Regions from separate parts of the Leifsonia sp. fls2-241-R2A-40a genome, predicted to be linked through region 2. Evidence: predicted binding sites of a transcription regulator. Region 2 holds the regulator's gene; each other region holds the start of a gene.

Region 1 (5,512 bases), 1.4 Mb from region 2:
AGGACGGGGTTGTCGACCGCCGAGGCCAGCTCGCGCTCGGCGACCAGCTCGGCGTGCGCCACCGTGTCGCGTGCGGCACCGTGAACCTGCGGCGAGCAGCGGAGCGAGTAGGCGTCCTGGACGCGGGTGCACTCGGGTCCCTTGTGACTGGCGACGATCGGGGAGCCGGCCAGCAGGGTTCGGAGGTTCGCCGCCGAGACCGCCTGCCCGGCCTGCGGGCGCAGCCGCTGCAGGTCGTCGGCGAAGACGGCGTCGGTGCCGAGCAGCGCCTCCACGCTCATCGCCGCGGCGATGTCCGCATCGGTCAGCAGCCCGTGGAGGTCGTGGATGGCGAGGGCCAGCATCCCGAGCATCCCGTCGGTGCCGTTGATGAGGGCCAGGCCCTCCTTCTCGGCGAGCACGACGGGCTGGATGCCGGCCGCGGCGAGGGCGTCGGACGCGTCGAGCAGGTCGCCGTCCACGCGGACGCGCCCCTCGCCCATGGCGGCCAGCGCACAGTGGGCGAGCGGTGCGAGGTCGCCGGAGCAGCCGAGCGAGCCGTACTCGTGCACCACCGGCGTGATGCCTGCGTTGAGCAGTGCGGCGTACGTCTCGACGGTCTGCGGGCGGGCCCCGGTGCGTCCGGTCATCAGCGTGGAGAGGCGCAGCAGCATGAGGGCGCGGACCACCTCCCGCTCGACCTCCGGGCCGGATCCGGCTGCATGCGAGCGCACCAGGCTCGCCTGCAGCTGTGCACGGCGGTCGCCCGGGATGAACGTGGTCGCGAGGGCGCCGAAGCCCGTCGAGATGCCGTAGTGCGGCTCGGTGTCGCCGGCCAGCGCCTCGACGATCGCACGAGAGGCGGCGACGCCGTCGAGCGACGCCGGGTCGAGTTCGATGCGGGCGCCGTGGCGGGCGACGGCGACGACGTCGGCGATGCTGAGCGGGCCGGAGCCGACGGTGACAGAGGTCTGGGTCTGGAGCATGCTCCGATCCTCGCGCCGGGCGGTCGGATGCGCGCCGGCTGTACGCTGCTGTGTGTCCGGTATCCCAGACACGCTCGGAAGGGGATGCGGTGAGCAAGGTTCCCGCTGCGGAGAACACCCTCCGCGTTCTGGCCTATCTCGGCTCGCAGCGGGGTCCGGCGCCGGCTGCCGCCATCGCCTCCGCTCTCGGCCTCCCGCGCTCGACGGTCTACCACCTGCTCGCCGTGCTGACCGAGCACGGCTTCGTGCTGCACTTCCCCGAAGCGCGGCGGTACGGACTGGGTGTCGCCGCGTACGAACTGTCGAGCGCGTTCTCGCGCCAGCAGCCGCTCAGCCGGCTCGGGCGTCCGATCGTCGCCGCGCTGGTCGACGCCCTCGGCGAGTCCGGGCACGTCGCCGTGCTGCACGGCCGCGACGTCGTCTACATCGTCGAGGAGCGGGCGCCCCGGCGTCCGCGGCTCGTCACGGATGTGGGTGTCCGCCTGCCCGCGCACCTCACCGCGAGCGGGCGGGCGCTGCTGGCGACGCTTCCCCGGGAGCAGCTGCGGGCGCTGTACCCGGACTCGGAGGCGTTCGAGGACCGCACCGGATCGGGTCCGCACTCGTACGCGGAATTGCGGCGGGTGGTGACGGAGGCGCGCGAGCGCGGCTACGCCACCGAGGACGGGGATGTGACGCCCGGCTTCGCCTCCGTCGCGGTCTCGGTGCGCGACCACGCCGGGTGGCCGGCGGCCGGGATCGCGGTGACCTTCCCCCGCGAGAACGTGGCGGCGGACGGATGGGATGCGCTCGCCGCGCGCGTGCGCGAGGCGGCCGCGGAACTCTCCCGCCGCATCCGGGGCAGCTGAAGGCGTCCGGGCGACGCTACGAGACTCGAGCGGTCAGCGGTTTGGCGTAGCAGACGGAGAAGGAGTCGCCGACGTACGGCCCGAAGTTGGGGATGCGCTCGTAGCCGGCGCGCTCGTACAGGGCGATCGCGGCATGCTGGAGCGGCCCGGTCTCCAGTCGCAGTTCCGCGATGCCCGCCGCAGTCGCCGCCGACTCCGCGGCCTGGAGCAGTGCTTTCGCGAGCCCGCGCCCACGCGCGTCCTCATGAACGAACATCCGCTTGAGCTCGGCGGGTGCGGTCGGGTCGGAGACGTTCTGGACGAGCGCCGTGATTCCGAGCGGGCGCCCGTCCACGCGGGCAACTAACACCGTCACCCCGGGCTTCTCGAGCTCCGAGACGTCGAGCAGGTAGCAACTCTCCGGGGGATACAACGCGAACGCGAACTCGTCGCTCAGTCGCAGGAGGTCCTCGACCTCCGGCTGGCGGGGCGGTTCGGTGCGGATCTCGGTCGGCATGCGTCGATGCTAGCCGCGGCTCGTGTCCGGCGGATTACGCCCGGACGTCGGTGCCGGCCCGGCGGACTGCCGGGCCGGCAGCGACGGGTCAGGCCCGGTTCGGCGTGCGGTTCTCGGCGCTGACCATCCACGCATACTGCTCGAGGCGCTCGATGATCGCGTGCAGCAGGTCGGCGGAGGTCGGGTCCTCCTCGTCGACGTCGTCGTGGACGTCGCGCATCGTGCGGACCACGCCCTCCAGTCGCTCGGTGATCAGGTCGACCGTCTCGGACGTGTCGACCTCGCCGTTCGGGAACTCGGGCAGGCTGGTCTGCTCGGCGACCGTGGCGCTGCGTCCGTCGGGGGTGGCGTGCAGGGCGCGGAGACGCTCGGCGATGGTGTCGCTGAACTCGCGCGCGGCCTCGACGATCTCGTCGAGCTGCAGATGAAGGTCGCGGAAGTTGCGTCCGACCACGTTCCAGTGCGCCTGCTTGCCCTGCAGGTGCAGCTCGATCAGGTCGACGTGCACGCGCTGGAGGTTCTGCGCGAGCTCGGTGGACGCGACGAAGCCGTGCTCGGCGTGCTCCCGGCGGGTCGGCGCGACTCCGACGGTGCTGGTGCGGCGCACGGATGCGGTCTTGGGCGCCGACTTCGGCGCGGACTTCTTGGTGCTCGTCTTGGTGTCGCTTGCGGCCACGATGGGTCCCTTCTGTTCGATGGACCCCACAGACGATAGGCCGCGGACCGCGGCCACGGAACCGGGTTGACAGGGTCGGAAACCACTTGGCACTCCCGTGGGGAGAGTGCTAATATCTGTGGTCGAAAAGAGTGCACAAAGGTGCTCTCATCAGCTGTTCTAAGCCAAGAGAGGGGTACATCCAATGGCCATGTCGTTCGATCCTTTCTCCCAGATGGACCGGATCGCACAGAGCGTGTTCGACACGAGCCGCCAGCCGCGCATCATGCCGGTCGACCTCTTCCGGGAGGGTGACCGCTACGTCCTCAACGCGGACCTCCCCGGTGCCGACCCGGCGTCCGTCGACATCGACGTGGACGGCCACCTGCTGACCATCCGCGCCGTGCGCAGCGCCGCCGACCGGGACGGGGCCCGCTGGCTCGCGCAGGAGCGGCCGTACGGTGCCTACATGCGTCAGTTCACGATCGGCGACGACGTCGATCCCGACGGCATCACGGCGTCGTACGACAACGGCGTGCTCAGCGTGATCATCCCGGTGGCCGAGCGGGCGAAGCCGCGCAAGATCGCGGTGGAGTCGTCCGCCCACGACCGGGACCAGAAGGCGGTCTCGGCCGGGTGAGCGCGCTCGAGCGGTCGTAGAACCGCGCAGTGAACCGAGGGCGCGTCGTCAGGAGGCGGCGCGCCCTCGCGCCACCCACTCCAGGCGCCGCAGCGTCTCGGCGTTCCGAACGTGGAGCAGGGCGTCCGCGAGCGCGTTCGGGATGAGCGTGACGGGTCCCGTGTGCGGGTACTCCTCCATCCGCACGACGCAGCCGCCGCCGCGGGGCTGGACGTCGATGATCACGCGCTCGGAGCCGAACGGGCGCGTCTTCGCCTCGAGCACGGCCCGTTGCGGCGGATCCCACTCGTCGACCCGGGTCTCGTCGTTCAACACGAGCGGCCAGACCCCGATGGAGTGGTGGAGGCGCGAGCCGACGGCGGGGTACCGGCCGTCGGCGGCGCGGAGACGCGACGCCCCGACGACCCATGTCGGGTAGACCCAGGGGTCGGCGAGGACGGCGAAGACCTGCTCGGGTGTGCAGGCCATACGGCGGACGTTGACGGACATGAGATCACTGCTCCGGGAGGGTCGAGGGACGAAGCGCGTCCGGGATGAGCGGGGTGGACGCGGGCGCAATCAGTTGGTCGGCCGACGGGGCGAGGTCCGGCATCCGCGAGGCGCCGAATTCGTGCCGCAGGGCGCTGCGCGCGGCGTAGTAGCCGCCGAGCCCGTGGACCCCAGGGCCGGGCGCGACCGACGCGGAGGCGAGGTACAGCCCGCGGCCCGGCATACGCCACGGGTCGGGTGAGAGGACGGGACGCGCGACCAGCTGCCCGAAGTCGGGCGCCCCGGCCGAGATGTCGCCTCCGATGTAGTTCGGGTTGTGCTGCTCCATCTGCACGGCGTTCATGGTCGCCGTCCCGATGATCAGCTCGCGGAACCCCGGCGCGAACTGCTCGATGCGCCGGATGATCGCCTCCGTCCGATCCTCTGTGGAGCCGTGCGGCACGTGCGTGTACGTCCACAGCACGTGCTTGCCGGCGGGCGCGCGCGTCGGGTCGAACAGCGACGGCTGCGAGACCAGGACATACGGCGGATCGCTCTGCCGTCCGGCGGCCACGTCGCGTTCGGCCCGGGCCGTCTCCGCGCGCGAGCCGCCCAGGTGGACGGTGCCCGTCTCGTACAGCTCCGGGTTCGTCCACGGCACCGGCCCGGAGAGGGCGAAGTCGGCCTTGAACACGCCGTTGCCGTCACGGAAACGGGCGACCTTCGCGAGGTAGCCGGCCGGCAGGCGGTCCTCGCCGAGGCGGGCCGCCGTCTTCACATGGGTGTCGAATACGACGACGCGGGAGTCCGGGAGTTCGGCGAGCGACTCGACCGGGGTGTCGGTCACGACCTCCCCGCCGTGCGCCTCGATGTCGGCGACCATGGCGTCGGCGATCGCCTGACTGCCGCCGATCGGGATGGGCCAGCCGCGCGCGTGCGCGTAGGTCGCCAGCGTCAGACCGGCAGCCGCGCCGGCGACGCTCGGAAGCGGGAGCGTCGTGTGGGCGAATACCCCGGCCAGCAGCGCGCCGGGCGCCTCGGTGCGGAAGGGCACGTCCCACAACGGACTGCCGAGCCCCAGGGCGGTGAGCCCGAAGCGGGCCGCAACCAGGGGATGCCGCGGCACCTGCAGCAGTTCGGACCCGGTGAACTGCGCCACCGCATCCGCCTGGCGCACCAGCGGCTCCAGCAGCGCGCGCCAGGCCGGCCCGTCCACACCGAGCCCGTCGACAGTGCGCTCCAGGTCGAGGTAGGCCATCGCGACGCGGCCGCCCTCCAGCGGATTGCCGTACGACGCACTCGGCACGGCGAAGCGCACGCGCTTGTCGAGCCCGAAACGACGGAAGAAGCCGGAGGCGAAGGCGAGGGGATGCACGGCCGAGCAGATGTCGTGCCGGAAGCCGGGCAGCGTGAGCTCCTCCGTCCGGATGCCGCCGCCGA
Region 2 (5,512 bases):
GGCCCATCCGCCGAGTTCGAAACCGCCCTCCGGATCCTCGTCTGGTCCGCCGCCGCCCTGCACCACGCCGTCGAGCGTGATGAACGCCTGCAACACGATGGTGCCCACGATTCGACCGCCTTCCGTCCCAACGAGTAGACCACGGCGTTTCACACCGGGGGAGACCCATTTCGCGAACCCATAGGACATGACGGAAGATGAATACATGCGGCGCTCGACGTTCACCGATCAACCCGTCACGTACGGGGCGGTCGGCGGCACCCAGGCGGCCGATCTGCTCTACTACCCGCCGAAGGGCTACAAGCCGCTCGAACGCAGCATCCGGCTGGGCAGCGGCGACGAGCGGTTCGAGACGGCGGCGACCGCGCTGATGGCGTGGGGTGTGCAGAAGGGCAGCGGCATCCAGGTCACCGACGTCCAGGAGGGCACCGGTGTGCAGTACGAGGGCGTCGAGTTCGGCCCCGACGGTACCCCGATGCGGATGCGCACCAACCGTCCGGAGGAGGACGTCTTCTCCGACGACGGCACGCCGTTCGTCAGGAACGGGATGACCGCCGTGCTCAAGATCCCGTTCGGCCCCTTCCGCGTCTCAGCGCCGATCCGTGTCGTGTACGTCGTCGACGAGCCGCACCGCCGGGGCTTCGCGTACGGCACACTGCGCGGGCACCCGCAGAGCGGCGAGGAGCTCTTCCTCGTCGAGCAGCGCGACGACGGCACGGTCTGGTTCCTGCTCCGCGCGTTCGCGCGCCCCTCGAACGCCTTCTACCGCGTGGTCTCCCCGGTGCTGACGCTGGTGCAGCGTCGCTACACCGCGAAGTACCTGCGCGCGCTCCACCCCGCCAGGTCCGCCTGATGCCGAGCATCCTCCCCATCGGCGACCCGGCGCCCGCGGACGGACTTCTGCCCGCTACCGTCGCGGAGGGCGCGCACGATCGCGACTTCGGCGTGTACCTGCACGTCCCGTTCTGCCGCGTCCGCTGCGGCTACTGCGACTTCAACACCTACACGGCGACCGAACTGCGCGGCGTCTCCCAGTCGGACTACGCCGGGCACGCGGTGCGTGAAGTGGAGTTCGCCGCCCGCGCCCTCGACGCGAGCGGTGTGCCTCCGCGGCAGGTCTCGACCGTGTTCTTCGGCGGCGGGACGCCGACCCTTCTGCCGCCCGGGGACCTGTCCGCGATGCTGAGCGCGGTCCGCGACGCCTGGGGACTCGCCGACGGCGCCGAGGTCACGACGGAGGCGAACCCCGACTCCGTCGACGCCGACGACCTGCAGCGGCTCGCGGAGGCAGGGTTCACCCGCGTCTCGTTCGGGATGCAGTCCGCCGTCCCGCACGTCCTCGAGACCCTCGAGCGCACCCACGATCCCGCCCGCGTCCCGCTCGTCGTCGGCTGGGCGCGCGAAGCCGGACTGCAGGTGAGCCTCGACCTCATCTACGGAACGCCGGGGGAGTCGCTCGACGACTGGTCGCGCAGCCTCGATACGGCACTCGCCTGCGAGCCCGACCACCTCTCCGCGTACGCCCTGATCGTGGAGGCCGGGACCAAGCTGGCGCGGCAGATCCGCTCCGGTCAGGTGCCCGAGCCGGACGACGACCTCGAAGCGGACATGTACGAGCTCGCCGACCAGCGCCTGTCGGACGCCGGCTACGACTGGTACGAGGTGAGCAACTGGGCCACGGATGACGCCCACCGATCCCGGCACAACCTCGCCTACTGGCTCGGCCACGACTGGTGGGGGATCGGACCGGGCGCCCACAGTCACGTCGGCGGGGTCCGCTGGTGGAACGTCAAGCATCCCGCCGCGTACGCGCAACGCGTGCTCGCGGGGGAGTCGCCCGCGGCCGGTCGCGAGACCCTCGACACCGAGACCCGCCGTGTGGAGCGCGTACTGCTGCTGTCGCGCATCCGCGACGGCCTGCGGACCGCCGAACTCGGCGACGCCGGCCGGCGCGAGGTGCCGGGCCTGATCGCGGACGGGCTCGTCGACGGACGAGCCGCCCTCCGCGGGTCGATCGTGCTCACCCTGCGGGGGCGGCTCCTGGCCGATGCCGTCGTGCGGAGGCTGCTGGCCGACGAAGCCGCCTGACCGCGACCTCCTGCCCCAACCTCCGAGCGCGCGTTAGCTGAAGAAGCGGATGGCGAGCGGATACGTGTAGTACTCGCCCTGGTTGGCCTTCACCGCGGCGATGATGCTGAAGACGATATTGATCACCCAGGCGGCGATGATGATGAAGAAGCCGATGAACACGATCGACAGGATGCCGCCCACGATGTAGGCGATGAAGATCGTGATCTGGAAGTTGAGGGCCGTGGCCGTGTGGGCGCGGACGAACGGACCGCGATCCTTCAGCACCAGGTAGCCGATCAGCGCAGGGATCCAGTTGAAGAGGATGCCGCCCACCTGGACGAGCGTCGCCCAGAGTTTCTCGTCGGCAGGGCTCAGCTGCGGCGCCGAGCCTCCGTAGGGCTGCTGCGGCGGCGGGGGCGGCGGGGGTGTTGCGGACATGGTGCGGGGCTCCTCTGGGTGCGGCAGAAGTGGACGTGGTGGTGCTCAGCCTAGGGCGCGGGGCCCGAGGCTGAGAAGAGCCTGAACGCACTATCTCCGCGGGGAGCCCCGCCGGGCGCGGCCGCTACTTGATGAACCGGAAGTTCAGCGGGTACCGATAGGTGCCGCCGCTGTTCACCCGGACGAAGCCGAGGATCGAGAAGATCAGGTTCACGATGTACAGCGCCCACGGGATGAGCAGACCGAAGAGCAGGTAGCCGATGCCGTAGGTGAAGCTGCCGATGATGATCCCGATGATCTGCGACGCCACCCAGCAGATGATCCAGGTGATCTGCCAGTTGAGGGCCTCTTTGGCCTCCTGATCAGTGAGACGGCCGCGGTCCTTGAAGACCAGCCAGATGATGAGGGAGGGGAGGATCCAGAGGATGCCGCCGAGGTGCGCGAAGGACGCCCACTGCTTGTCCTGGGCCGGGTCGAGCGGAGCCGCCTGCGCCGCGTAGGGCTGCTGGGGTGCGCCGGCCGGCTGCCCGTACGGCTGCTGCGGGGGCACATTGGAATACGGCTGCTGCGGCGGGACGTTCGAGTACGGCTGCTGCGGGGGAACGCCGCCCGGCTGCTGCGGGGGGACGTCGCCGGCAGGGTCGGAGGGCTGGTTCGGGTCTGACATCTGCGGAACCCTTTCGTGATCGGTTACGAGCCACGTCGAACCGGTGCCCATACGGTACTGCGGCCGTGTCACAGGCAGCAATCATCCTGGGGGTGTTTCGTGGCGGTAGGATTGGCACTCAGAGAACGCGAGTGCTAATCGTCGATGGGAGGGCGGAGATGGTCTCGGAACGCAGTCTGGAAGTGTTGCGCGTCATCGTCCAGGACTACGTGGCGTCGCGGGAGCCCGTCGGCTCCAAGAGCATCGTCGAACGGCACTCCTTCGGGGTGTCGGCGGCGACCATCCGCAACGACATGGCGCTGCTCGAAGAAGAGGAGCTGATCGCGGCTCCGCACACCTCGTCCGGCCGTGTGCCGACCGACAAGGGCTATCGGCTGTTCGTCGACCACCTGGCCGACGTGCGCCCGCTCACACCCGCGCAGCGCACGGCGATCGAGACCTTCCTCGGGCAGTCCGTCGACTTCGACGACGTGCTCTCCCGCACGGTGCGCCTGCTCTCGCAGCTGACCAACCAGGTCGCCCTGGTGCAGTATCCGTCGGTGGCGCGTTCGCGCATCCGGCACATCGAACTCGTCGCCCTCGCGCCGCGCCGGCTGCTCAGCGTCCTCATCACCGACTCCGGTGCGGTGGAGCAGCGTGTCATCGAGCTGACCACCGAGCTGGACGACGAGGCCGTGGCCGAGATCCGCGGCGCGATCAACGGCGCCGCCGCCGGCCTGACCCTCGCGGAAGCGACCGCCCGGCTGCGCGAACTCCCGCAGGCGCTGACCGAGCGCACCCGGGCGATGGTCGAGCCGGTCGCGAGCGCGCTGCTCGACCAGATCGCCGCAAACCGGCAGGAGAAGCTGGTCATGGCCGGCGCCGCCAACCTGGTCCGCACCGAGCTCGACTTCCCGGGCAGCATCACGCCCGTGCTGGAGGCGATCGAGGAGCAGGTGGTTCTGCTCCGCCTGTTCGACGAGATGGCGACCGATCAGCACGGCGTCGCCGTCAGCATCGGCCGCGAGAACGCCGTCTTCGGGCTGACGGAAGCATCCGTCGTCTCCAGCGGTTACAGTGCGGCGGGATCGGATGTGGCCCGCGTGGGCCTGCTCGGTCCGCTCCGCATGGACTACTCCGGCAACATGGCGGCCGTTCGCGCGGTCGCCCGGTACCTCTCCCGGCTGCTCGGCGACCAGTAGGCCGCCGGCTTCCGAGACCACAACACGCATCACGCGATCGAAAGAAGAAGGAACAGCCCACGTGGCCGACCACTACGAAGTCCTCGGTGTCGAACGCGACGCCAGCCCTGACGAGATCAAGAAGGCGTACCGCCGGCTCGCGCGCGAGCTGCACCCGGACGTGAACCCCAGTTCGGAGGCGCAGGAGCGGTTCAAGCTGGTCACGCACGCCTACGACGTGCTGAGCGACCCGCAGCAGAGGCAGCAGTACGACCTGGGCGGTTCCGGCGGATTCGGCGGCGGTGGGGGCAGTGCCGACTTCGCCGGCTTCAGCGACATCTTCGAGACGTTCTTCGGTGGCGGGGGCGGCTCGACGCGCGGTCCCCGGTCGCGGCGTGAGCGGGGTCAGGATGCGCTCCTCCGCGTCGAGGTCGACCTCGACGAGGTCATCTTCGGCACCCACCGCGACCTGGAGGTCGACACGGCGGTCGTCTGCGAGACCTGCAACGGCTCGTGCTGCCAGCCGGGCACCCAGCCCGTGACGTGCGACATCTGCCACGGCACCGGTAGCATCCAGCGCTCCGTGCGCTCCCTGCTCGGCAACGTGATGACCTCGAGCCCCTGCGGCACCTGCCGCGGCTACGGCACCGTCATCGCGACGCCGTGCGTGACCTGCCAGGGCCAGGGGCGGGTCCGCGCCCGCCGTAGCGTCCCGGTCGACATCCCCGCGGGCGTGGACACCGGGCTCCGCCTCCAGATGCCGGGCAGCGGCGAGGCCGGCCCCGCCGGCGGCCCGAACGGCGACCTCTACCTCGAGATCAAGGTCAAGCACCACGAGGTGTTCAGCCGCGACGGCGACGACCTGCTGTGCACCCTCGAGCTGTCGATGACGGATGCGATCCTCGGCACGACGGCCACGGTCAAGGCGCTCGACGGCGACATCCGGCTCGAGCTCAAGCCGGGCACGCAGTCGGCCGACATCATCACCGTGAAGGATCGCGGCATCACGCACCTGCGCGGCGCCGGGCGCGGAGACCTGCGGGTCGGCATCCAGGTGGTCACTCCGACCAAGCTGGACCACAAGGAGAAGGACCTGATCAAGAAGTTCGCGGCCACCCACAAGGCGGCCGAGCCGTCGCTGGCGCACTTCCAGCAGGGCCTGTTCGCCAAGCTCCGC
Region 3 (5,512 bases), 800 kb from region 2:
ACGCCTCCCACGAGCTCCGCACCCCGCTGGTGTCGCTGCGCGGCTACGCCGAGCTGTACCGGATGGGCGCCCTCCAGACCCCCGAAGACGTCGCGCAGGCGATGGACCGCATCGAGAAGGAAGCGATCCGCATGGGCATCCTCGTCGAGGACCTGCTCGAGCTCGCCCGCCTGGACGAGACCAAGCCGCTGGACGTGCGCCGCGTCGACCTGGTGAAGATCGCGCAGGATGCCGCCATGGATGCGATGGCCGGCTCCCCCGGCCGCGTGGTGAGCGTGCTCACGCCCGCGGCGGTCGCACCCGACGAGGACGACGAGCTCGAGCCGGGCGTCGACACCGTCCCGATGACGATCCCCGAGTCCGCCTCCCGTCCGTCGAACGCGACGGGCCCGATCGCCTTCGCGGGCGGCGCCCTGGCGCGCCTGCGCCGCGGGCGCGGCCGCCGAGGCGCGACGGAGTCGCTGCCGGTCACGACCGGCGAGAAGATCGTGCTCGCGCATCCCGAGCCGACCGAGCCCGCAATCGTCCTGGCCGAGGAGAACAAGCTGCGCCAGGTGGTGACCAACCTCGTCGGGAACGCTTTGCGCTACACGCCGGAGGGCAGCCCGATCGAGATCGCCGTGCAGGTCGACCACCGCACGGAGCGCGCCGTCCTGGAGGTGCGGGACCACGGTGAGGGCATCCCGCCGCAGATCCGGGAGAAGATCTTCCAGCGCTTCTGGCGCGCCGACACGTCGCGCGCCCGCGAGACCGGCGGCAGCGGCCTGGGCCTCGCGATCGTCTCGTCGATCGTCGCGGCGCACAACGGCACCGTCGACGTCGTCGACACGGACGGCGGGGGCGCGACCTTCCGCGTCTCCCTGCCGCTGGCGGACTCCCCCGCCGCCCCCAAGCCGCTCACCGCGTAGCGCGCCGCGCGCTTCGCGCGCCGCGGGCGCGCCGCGGCATCCACCCGCTCCCGCTGATCTAGTGGGCCCAACACGCCGTTATGGCCGGTGCCCATGGGGCGTGTTGCGACCACTCGATGTCCGCAGTCGGAATGCGAAGGGCGGAGACGCGAAGAGGGCGCCTCCCGATGGGAGACGCCCTCTTGTGGAGTGGTCGGACTTAGAAGTCCATGCCCGCACCCGGGTCGCCCACGGGCGCCGGGTTCTTCTCGGGCTTGTCGGCGACGACGGCCTCGGTGGTGAGGAACAGGCCGGCGATCGACGCAGCGTTCTGCAGCGCCGAGCGGGTGACCTTCACCGGGTCGTTGATGCCGGAGGCCAGCATGTCCACGTACTCGCCGGTCGCGGCGTTGAGGCCGTGTCCGACGGGGAGGTTGCGGACCTTCTCGACCACGACGCCGGCCTCGAGGCCTGCGTTGATGGCGATCTGCTTCAGCGGAGCCTCGATGGCGACCTTGACGATGTTGGCGCCGGTCGCCTCGTCACCGGTGAGCTGGAGCTTCTCGAACGCGGTCTTGCCAGCCTGGATGAGGGCCACGCCACCACCGGCGACGATGCCCTCCTCGACGGCGGCCTTCGCGTTGCGGACGGCGTCCTCAATGCGGTGCTTGCGCTCCTTGAGCTCGACCTCGGTGGCCGCGCCCGCCTTGATGACGGCGACGCCACCGGCGAGCTTGGCGAGGCGCTCCTGGAGCTTCTCGCGGTCGTAGTCCGAGTCGGTGTTCTCGATCTCGTTGCGGATCTGCTGCACGCGACCGGCGATGGTCTCCGGGTCACCGGAGCCCTCGACGATGGTGGTCTCGTCCTTGGTGATGACGACCTTGCGGGCCTGACCGAGCAGGTCGAGGGTGACGTTCTCGAGCTTGAGGCCGACCTCCTCGGAGATGACCTGGCCACCGGTGAGGATGGCGATGTCCTGCAGCATGGCCTTGCGGCGGTCGCCGAAGCCCGGAGCCTTGACGGCGACGGACTTGAAGATGCCGCGGATTTTGTTGACGATCAGCGTGGCCAGGGCCTCGCCGTCGACGTCCTCCGCGATGATGAGGAGCTGCTTGCCCGCCTGGATCACCTTGTCGACGACCGGCAGGAGGTCCTTGATGTTGGAGATCTTCTGGTTGGCGATGAGGATGTACGGGTCCTCGAACACCGCCTCCTGGCGGTCCTGGTCGGTGACGAAGTACTGCGACAGGAAGCCCTTGTCGAAGCGCATGCCCTCGGTCAGCTCGAGCTCGGTGCCGAAGGTGTTCGACTCCTCGACGGTGACGACGCCCTCCTTGCCGACCTTGTCGATCGCCTCGGCGATGATCTCGCCGATGGTGGTGTCGCCGGCGGAGATGGACGCGGTGGCCGCGATCTCCTCCTTGGTCTCGACCTCCTTGGCGGAGGCGACGAGCTCCTCGGTGACGGCCGCGACGGCCTTCTCGATGCCGCGCTTCAGGGTGATGGGGTCGGCGCCGGCTGCGACGTTGCGCAGGCCTTCCTTGACGAGGGCCTGGGCGAGGACGGTCGCGGTGGTCGTTCCGTCACCTGCGACGTCGTCGGTCTTCTTCGCGACCTCCTTGACGAGCTCCGCACCGATCTTCTCGTACGGGTCGTCGAGCTCGATCTCCTTCGCGATGGAGACGCCGTCGTTGGTGATGGTCGGGGCGCCCCACTTCTTCTCGAGGACGACGTTGCGACCGCGCGGGCCCAGCGTCACCTTGACCGTGTCGGCCAGGGTGTTGAGGCCGCGCTCGAGGCCGCGGCGCGCGTCCTCGTTGAAAGCAATGATCTTTGCCATGTGTTTCTCGTCCCTCCCGGACGTCTGCGAAGATTCCGTTTATTAGCACTCGATCAGATGGAGTGCTAAAGCGATTCTGGCACTCGCGGTGATCGAGTGCAAGGCGCGCGGTGGAGCTAGGGGCAGCGCGGAGCGATGCCGCGACCCCAGCGCCGAGGGAGCCTGCGACCGAGGTACGCGATACGGAGGAACAACGAAGCGCCGCCCCTGGCGAGGGACGGCGCTCCGTACTTGCTCTATCGCTGTCAGGCCAGCCGCACCGACTCGGCCTGCGGGCCCTTTTGCCCGGAGCCGACCTCGAACACGACCTGCTGGCCCTCTTCGAGAACCTTGTATCCCGCCATATCAATCGCGGAGTAATGAACGAAAACGTCCTGTCCCCCACCTTCGACGGTGATGAAGCCGTAGCCCTTCTCAGCGTTGAACCACTTCACGGTCCCGTTCGCCATGCATTACTCCCATTGCTGTGTCGCTCGCGCGATCCGACGCCGCGCGTTGAATCACGATCCTAATGCTTGGAATACCTGTCCACGCCAGCGATTTCGTGAATCGATTGCGAAATGAGGCGAAAGTTAAACACGCCTGAAACACAGGGGATGCGGCGGATGCGCGCGGGCTCAGCCCTGGTAGTTCGCGCCGACCACGACGGTGATGTCGGCGCCGGTGTCATCGAACGCGTTGCTCTGCTGGATGGTCGCGCCCGGAAGCGACTGCGCGACGCCCAGCGCAGCGGCCTGGTTGGCGGGGTTCCCGTAGTACACGATCGTCTCGGCGAGGTCGGTCTTGTCGGCGTTCGCCAGGGCGGCCACGGTCCATCCGGCCGCGGTCAGCTTGTCGCCGACCGTCTTCGCCAGTCCTTCCGTCGCAGTGCCGTTCAGCACATTCACCTTGAGCGCCGGGTTCACGGTCGGAACGATCGTCGGCGTCGGTGTGGCGGTCGGTGTCGGCGTCCCCGCCGTCGTGCTCGGAGTGGCCGACGGACCGTGGAACGAGATGTTGCCGTTCACGACAGAGAGTCCGAAGATACCGGCGCCCACGAGGACGATCGTGGCCAGCGCGGCCCAGCCCACAGCGATCCAGGCGCGGCCCCGCGGGCGGGGCGCCCTGTGCGCGCCGATGCGCTGGAGGTCGTCGGGGATCTCGTCGAACCGGTCGCGGGGGAACTTCTCTGCCATCGGGGGATGCGGTCCTTGGGGTCAGTCGCCGGACGGGAGGGTCCGTGCGTGTCGTGCGGCCAGCCTCGCCTCGCGCAGCCGCAGCAGCCTCTTGACGAGCATGGGGTCGTGGCGGAGCGCGGCCGGTCGGTCGATCAGCGCGCCGAGCAACTGATAGTACCGAGCCGCCGAGAGACCGAACTCCTCGCGGATGGCCTGCTCCTTGGCTCCGGCGTGCCGCCACCACTGGCGTTCGAACGCGAGGATCGCGGCATCCCGATCGCTCAGCTGGTCCGTGTCGGAGGACTCGCGGGCGGCGGAAGGCCGTCCGTCGGCTGACCGGGTCACGCGCACCGCCTTCCCTCGTCACGGATGCCGGACGATGGCCGGCATGCCGGTCGCGCCCCGCGCTCGCGGATCATCCTAGGGCGCTGGCCCTGTGTGTTGCCCGTTTCGCCGCGGCACGTCGCACGAGGAGACGGGGAACAGATGAGGGGACGCCCCCGTTTAGTCTGGAGAGGACGAAAGGGAGTGGCATGGCACAGAACGACACCACCCAGGACGGCTACACGGTCGCGAAGAGCGACGCCGAGTGGCGCCAGGAGCTCAGCCCCGAGCAGTACGCGGTGCTGCGGGAGGCAGGCACCGAGCGGCCGTGGACCGGCGAGCTGCTCGACGAGAGCCGCGCCGGCCTCTACACCTGTGCGGCGTGCGGTGCCGAGCTGTTCCAGGCCGGGACGAAGTTCGACTCGGGATGCGGCTGGCCGAGTTTCTACGAGTCGATCCGCCCCGAAGCGGTGAACCTGATTGAGGACAACAGCCTCGGGATGGTGCGCACCGAGGTCCGCTGCGCGAGCTGCGGATCGCACCTGGGCCACGTCTTCCCCGACGGCTTCGGCACCCCGACCGGCGACCGCTACTGCATGAACTCGATCTCGCTGAACTTCACGCCGGAGGCCTGATGGCCGACGGCGCGGGCAGCGCGGCCGCGATCGGGGATCTGCCCGGCCGGGTGGCGGCCCGGCGGTCGTACTCGCGGGTGACCCCGGCGGCGCCGACGCACGAGGAGCTGCTGCCGCTGGTCGCGGCGGCCGGCCGCGTCGCCGACCACAGCGCACTGCATCCCTGGCGGATCATCGAGCTCCGCGGCGATGCCCGCGTCCGGCTCGGGCACGCTTTCGTGAAGGATGCGAGGCTGAGCGGCCCGGACGCCGAGAAGCTGGCGTCGAAGCCGCTGCGCTCCTCTCTCCTGCTGGCCATCGTGTCGGTCCGCACGAAGAGCGAGAAAGTGCCCGGCTGGGAGCAGGACGCGGTCGCGTCGGGTGTGGCGCACATCCTGAGCCTGCTGCTGCACGACGCGGGCTGGGGTGTGATCTGGCGCACGGGCCACCACACGCGGTCGAAGGCGGTGCACACGATGCACGGCCTGGCGAAGAACGAGCGGCTGCTGGGCTGGCTGTACGTCGGCGGCATCCCCGCGGACAGCAAGGAAGGTCACCGGAAGGTGATCGACCCCGAGCGGTTCCTCACGACGCTCGACTGAGCGCCGGCGTGCTCAGGCCGGGACGCGTCGCCGGCCCCAGCGAATGCTGGCGATGCCGACGGCGACGATCGCGAGCAGCGTCCCTCCG
Region 4 (5,512 bases), 950 kb from region 2:
TCCGCCGCCGGCACCGCCCACGGAGCATAACGGCGCCGTTCCCCCGCCCGCTCCGGGTTACGGCCAGCAGCCGCCGGCGCCGGGCTACGGTCAGCAGCCGCCCGCGCCGGGCTATGGCCAGCAGCCGCCGGCGCCCGGATACGGTCAGCAGCCACCGGCCCCGGGATACGGTCAGCAGCCGTACAGTCAGCAGCCGTACGGCGGCCAGCCCGCCTACGGTCAGCCGGCACCGGGATACGCGCAGCCGTACGGCCAGCCGGCCGCCAAGTCGCCCATCCTGAGCATCCTCTCGCTCGTCGGCGGCATCGTCGGCATCGTGATCAACCTCGCCTGGGGCATCGGCTTCCTGTTCGGCGTCGCGGCGATCGTGCTCGGCTTCATCGGCCGCAACAAGGAGCCGCACGCCCGCGGGTTCTGGCTGACCGGCATCATCCTGGGATTCGTCAGCATCGCGATCGCGATCATCTACTGGATCATCCTCGCGGTGATCTTCGCGAGCCTCGCGAACTACTCGAACACGTACTGAGCGTTCTCCGCGACTCGTCGGCGGCGTCAGAGCCGCTCGGCGAGGAGCGCCGTGTGCCGCCCGGCCACCCTGGTGAGGATCAGGGTCGCCGGGCGGTCTCCGTTCAGCCCGAGGCGACGGCGGAGCGCCGCAGGGTCGACGTCCACGCCGCGCTTCTTGATCTCCAAGGTCCCGATCCCGCGCTGGCGCAGCGCGCGCTTGAGGTCCTTCTCGCCGTACGGGAGCGTCTCCAGGATGCGGAAGCCGGACGCGAACGGAGTCTCCGCCGGCGAATCGGCGGTGATGTAGGCGATCTGGTCCGACAGCATCCGGCCGTCGATGCGGCGTGCGAGGTCGCCGATGAGCCGGGCGCGGATGACCGCGCCGTCCGGCTCGAAGAGGTACTCGCCGAGCGGGCCGGTCTCCTCGTCGGGGCTGTCCGCGTCCGCGGTCAGCTCGTCTGCGCGATCGCCGCGCAGCACCAGGGCCGCCCGGTGGATCCCCGGGCGCGCGAGCGCGCCGAACCACAGTCCCAGCTCCACGACCTGACCGTCGGCCGAGATCCACTGCGCCTCCGCCGTGGACGGGATCAGGTCGCGATCGAATCCGGGACCGAGCTTGAGGCCGACCGACCGGCCGGTCGCCAGCTCGTACGCGAAGCCGAGGGACGGCGTGTAGTCGTCGGGGTCGGTCAGCCGCTCGGTCTGCGTGTGCCCCGCCGTCCGCCGGGCCGGGTCGAGGAAGACGCCGTTGATCTCGCGCAGGTCCACATCCTCCGCGCGGCCGTGCTCGACGACAGCGGTTGGGAACGGCGCCAGGTTGAATGAGGCGATGGCGGCGGTGACCTCGTCGGCCTCGACGGCCGTGACCTCCAGCTCGAGCGCGGCGAGGGCGAGGGCGTCGCCACCGATCCCGCAGCCGAGGTCGGCGACCCGCCGGATGCCCGCAGCGCGGAAACGGCCGGCGTGCCGGGCCGCGACGGGGAGCCGCGTCGCCTGCTCCAGTCCAGCCTCGGTGAACAGCATGCTGGAGGCGAAGTCGCCGAACTTCGCCACGGCCTTCCGCCGCAGTTTGGACTGCGTGAGCACGGCCGCGACGAGGGCGGGGGAGTGGCCCTGCTTGCGGAGGTCGCTGACGATCCGCAGCACGTCGCGCTCGCTCTCGTAGGGCGGTAACGAGTCGAGCAGACGGAGTCCCTCGGGGCTCAGCAGGGCAACCAGCTCGGACCGTTCCATGGGCTCAACGCTACCCTGGCACTCACGTTGCGTGACTGCTAACGCACCCCCTAGACTCGGGTTAGCACTCTCACTGCGAGGTTGCTAATCCAGTCTTAGTAGAGACACTGTTCTTCACAGGAAAGGGGTCAACGTGTCGGTCTCCATCAAGCCGCTCGAGGATCGCATCGTCATCAAGCAGGTCGAGGCTGAGCAGACCACTGCTTCCGGTCTGGTCATCCCTGACACCGCCAAGGAGAAGCCGCAGGAGGGCGAGGTCGTCGCCGTGGGTCCGGGTCGCATCGACGACAACGGCAACCGCGTGCCCCTCGACGTCGCCGTCGGCGACAAGGTCATCTACTCCAAGTACGGCGGCACCGAGGTCAAGTACGGCGGCGAGGACTACCTCGTGCTGTCGGCTCGCGACGTTCTGGCGGTCGTCGTCCGCTGACGCGAACCGCTCGTCTCGACGGCCCGGATGCTCTGAGCATCCGGGCCGTCGTCGTTTTCGGCCGCCTCCGCTCGCGATTTGCGCCAAATCGCGCTAATGACCGTTGCATTGCCACGAATTGGCGCAAATCTTGCAAGGGGGTGGGCGGCAGGACGACGAATTGGCGCAAATCTCGGCGGTAGAGTCGGACGAGTGGCAGCACCTTCCGACGACCTCACCTCGCACCGCACCTCCGGGCTCGTCTACGCGGTCTCCGCCTACGTGCTCTGGGGCGTCCTCCCGATCTACTTCTTGGCGCTCGCCCCGGCCGGGGCATGGGAGATCGTCGCCTGGCGCGTGATCTTCTCGCTGGCGTTCTGCGCCATCGCGCTCTCGGTCACCCGAACCTGGCGCACCTTCGGCGCCCTGCTCCGGGACAAGCGCGTGCTGTTCACGATGGGGCTCGCGGGCGCGCTGATCTACGTCAACTGGCAGACCTACGTGCTGGCGACGGTCAGCGGGCACGTGGTCGAGGCCGCGCTCGGCTACTTCATCAACCCGATCGTCACCGTCTTCCTGGGCGTCGTGGTGCAGCGCGAGCGGCTGCGCGTCGCCCAGTGGGTCGCGGTCGGCGTCAGCATCGTCGCCGTCATCGTGCTCGCCGTGGGCTACGGCTCGGTGCCGTGGATCGCGCTGATCCTCGCCTTCTCGTTCGGGCTCTACGGGCTCATCAAGAAGCGCGTCGGCAACCGGGTGGATGCGCTCTCCGGCCTCACCCTCGAGACGATGTGGCTCACGCCGGTGGCCGTCATCCAGCTCATCGTGGTGGGTGTCACAGCAGGGCTCACCATCGGATCCGACGGCCCCTGGCACACGGTGCTCCTGATCGGTGCCGGTGTCATCACGGCCGTACCCCTGCTGTTCTTCGCCGCCGCGTCGCGCCGCCTGCCGCTGGTCTACATGGGCTTCATCCAGTACTTCGCCCCGTTCATCCAGTTCATCGTCGGCGTCGCCGTGCTGCACGAGGCGATGCCGCCGGAGCGGTGGCTCGGATTCGCGATCGTGTGGCTGGCGCTGCTCATCCTGAGCATCGACATGATCGTCGCCGCGCGGCAGGGCAAGCGGGCCGCGGAGCTCGATCTGGCCCCGGTCGAATGACCCCTGTGATGCTCGGAATACCCGGTCAGGTTCTGCCGTTACCATTGAGCATCCACAGTCGCGCATCTTCTTGATAGGGGTGAAATGGATCAGCCCGATCCGTTCGGTTTCATCGGTTTGACCTACGACGACGTCATGCTGCTCCCAGGGCACACGGACGTCATCCCGAGCGAGGCCGACACCTCGACACGCCTGACCAAGCGCATCTCGATGGCGACCCCGTTGCTGTCGAGCGCGATGGACACCGTCACGGAGTCGCGCATGGCCGTCGCCATGGCGCGCCAGGGCGGCATCGGCATCATCCACCGCAACCTCTCGATCGAGGACCAGGCGTCGCACGTCGACAAGGTCAAGCGCTCCGAGTCGGGCATGATCACGAATCCCGTGACCACGACTCCGGATGCGTCCGTCGAAGAGGTCGACGCGCTGTGCGGCCAGTTCCGGGTGAGCGGCCTGCCCGTCGTGGAACCCGACGGCACCCTCGTCGGCATCATCACGAACCGCGACATGCGCTTCGTCTCGCCGTTCGAGCGGTCGACCACCAAGGTCCGCGACGTGATGACCCGCCAGCCGCTCATCACGGCTCCGGTCGGAATCGACCCCGACTCCGCGGTCGCCATCTTCGCCGAGCACAAGATCGAGAAGCTTCCCCTGGTGGATGCGGACGGCAAGCTCCGCGGCCTCATCACCGTCAAGGACTTCGACAAGAGCGAGAAGTACCCGGACGCCACCAAGGACGACGAGGGCCGGCTGCGCGTCGGTGCGGCGATCGGCTTCTTCGGTGACGCGTGGGACCGTGCCATGACACTGGTCGACGCGGGTGTGGACCTGATCGTCGTCGACACCGCGAACGGCGACAGCGTCGGCGTGCTCGACATCATCCGTCGTCTCAAGGCTGAGCCGCGTGCATCGCACGTCGACGTCATCGGCGGCAACGTCGCGACCCGCTCCGGCGCGCAGGCGCTGATTGATGCCGGCGCAGACGCGATCAAGGTCGGCGTCGGCCCGGGCTCCATCTGCACCACGCGCGTGGTCGCGGGTGTCGGCGTGCCCCAGGTCACCGCGGTCTACGAGGCCTCCCTCGCCGCGCGCGAGGCGAACGTCCCGCTCATCGCGGACGGCGGCCTGCAGTACTCGGGCGACATCGCCAAAGCACTCGTCGCCGGAGCGGACAGCGTCATGCTCGGCTCGCTCCTGGCCGGGACCTCCGAGTCCCCGGGCGAGCTCGTCTTCGTCAACGGCAAGCAGTTCAAGAACTACCGCGGGATGGGGTCGCTCGGCGCCCTGCAGACGCGCGGCAAGAAGACCTCGTACTCCCGCGACCGCTACTTCCAGGCGGACGTGCCGAGCGACGAGCAGCTGATCGCCGAGGGCATCGAGGGGCAGGTGCCGTTCCGCGGCCCGCTCTCCGCCGTCGCGTACCAGCTCGTCGGCGGCCTGCGCCAGTCGATGTTCTACGTGGGCGCACGCACGATCCCGGAGCTCAAGGCGAACGGCAAGTTCGTCCGCATCACGGCCGCCGGGCTCAAGGAGTCGCACCCGCACGACGTGCAGATGGTCGTCGAGGCGCCCAACTACCGGCGCTGAGCCGAAGCCACGGGCGCGCCACCCGAAAGCACCCGATGATCGCCCGATTCCTCACCGCAGCGCTGGCCGGACTCATCCTGGCCGGTGCTGCGGTCGGCGTTTCCGCCGGTCCAGCGGAGGCCGCGTCACCCTCGTCCTTCGATCGGATGCTCGGCGACCTGCGCCCGCTGGAGACGTACGCACGGCAGTACGCCGCCGCGAACCCCGGCGAGACAGCGGACGAGTTGGTGCTGGTGTACCTCCGTACGGCGAATCCGCACTACGACGACTCCACCTGGGCGACGGTCGGCGGCGAGCGCGACCCCGACTTCGAGGCGTACGTCGAGAGTCAGGATGCGCGCAACGGGACGTCCGCGGCCGGCCTCAAGCAGCTCCGCGACGTGACCCTGCCGAACGGCGAGGTCACCGACGCGGTCCATATGTTCGCGACGATGAACCTGAGCAGGACGCCGAACTCGGCCGCGGCCGACCTCGGCGGCTTCGCCGGCGACATCACCGACCTGATGTCGGACATCGACTCGGTCACCGGCGGCCCGGCGGCGGTCCAGGCGGCAGCCGCCGCGGACTTCCGGAGCCCGGCGGGCGGCTTCTCGGACGAGGACCTCCGCGCCGACCTCG

The links. The regulator HrcA, encoded in region 2, represses chaperone genes, less so after heat shock. The targets are predictions, from matches to a motif close to TTNGCACTCGNNNNNNNCGAGTGCNAA.
Region 1: a site for HrcA is predicted at 3,072-3,098, ahead of QRN40_RS09340 (Hsp20/alpha crystallin family protein). Genes of this name have one in related genera too.
Region 3: a site for HrcA is predicted at 2,770-2,796, ahead of groL (chaperonin GroEL). Genes of this name have one in related genera too.
Region 4: a site for HrcA is predicted at 1,756-1,782, ahead of groES (co-chaperone GroES). Genes of this name have one in related genera too.

Annotation. Positions count from the first base shown of each region.
Region 1 is NZ_JARVRS010000001.1:1,856,302-1,861,813, forward strand. It holds gene hutH (histidine ammonia-lyase) at 1-965, opposite strand, end outside; gene QRN40_RS09325 (IclR family transcriptional regulator) at 1,055-1,813, shown strand; gene QRN40_RS09330 (GNAT family N-acetyltransferase) at 1,830-2,309, opposite strand; gene QRN40_RS09335 (Dps family protein) at 2,398-2,985, opposite strand; gene QRN40_RS09340 (Hsp20/alpha crystallin family protein) at 3,170-3,604, shown strand; gene QRN40_RS09345 (SRPBCC family protein) at 3,653-4,093, opposite strand; gene QRN40_RS09350 (phytoene desaturase family protein) at 4,098-5,512, opposite strand, start outside.
Region 2 is NZ_JARVRS010000001.1:3,258,723-3,264,234, reverse strand. It holds gene QRN40_RS16120 (dihydrofolate reductase family protein) at 1-108, opposite strand, end outside; gene QRN40_RS16115 (DUF1990 domain-containing protein) at 188-853, shown strand; gene hemW (radical SAM family heme chaperone HemW) at 853-2,088, shown strand; gene QRN40_RS16105 (DUF4870 domain-containing protein) at 2,122-2,508, opposite strand; gene QRN40_RS16100 (DUF4870 domain-containing protein) at 2,633-3,175, opposite strand; gene hrcA (heat-inducible transcriptional repressor HrcA) at 3,334-4,356, shown strand; gene dnaJ (molecular chaperone DnaJ) at 4,418-5,512, shown strand, end outside.
Region 3 is NZ_JARVRS010000001.1:2,460,297-2,465,808, reverse strand. It holds gene QRN40_RS12270 (sensor histidine kinase) at 1-908, shown strand, start outside; gene groL (chaperonin GroEL) at 1,108-2,727, opposite strand; gene QRN40_RS12260 (cold-shock protein) at 2,973-3,176, opposite strand; gene QRN40_RS12255 (LytR C-terminal domain-containing protein) at 3,345-3,902, opposite strand; gene QRN40_RS12250 (DUF3263 domain-containing protein) at 3,924-4,235, opposite strand; gene msrB (peptide-methionine (R)-S-oxide reductase MsrB) at 4,418-4,843, shown strand; gene QRN40_RS12240 (nitroreductase family protein) at 4,843-5,424, shown strand; gene QRN40_RS12235 (DMT family transporter) at 5,437-5,512, opposite strand, start outside.
Region 4 is NZ_JARVRS010000001.1:2,305,975-2,311,486, forward strand. It holds gene QRN40_RS11490 (DUF4190 domain-containing protein) at 1-526, shown strand, start outside; gene QRN40_RS11495 (class I SAM-dependent methyltransferase) at 553-1,740, opposite strand; gene groES (co-chaperone GroES) at 1,874-2,170, shown strand; gene rarD (EamA family transporter RarD) at 2,363-3,307, shown strand; gene guaB (IMP dehydrogenase) at 3,392-4,894, shown strand; gene QRN40_RS11515 (Ig-like domain-containing protein) at 4,930-5,512, shown strand, end outside.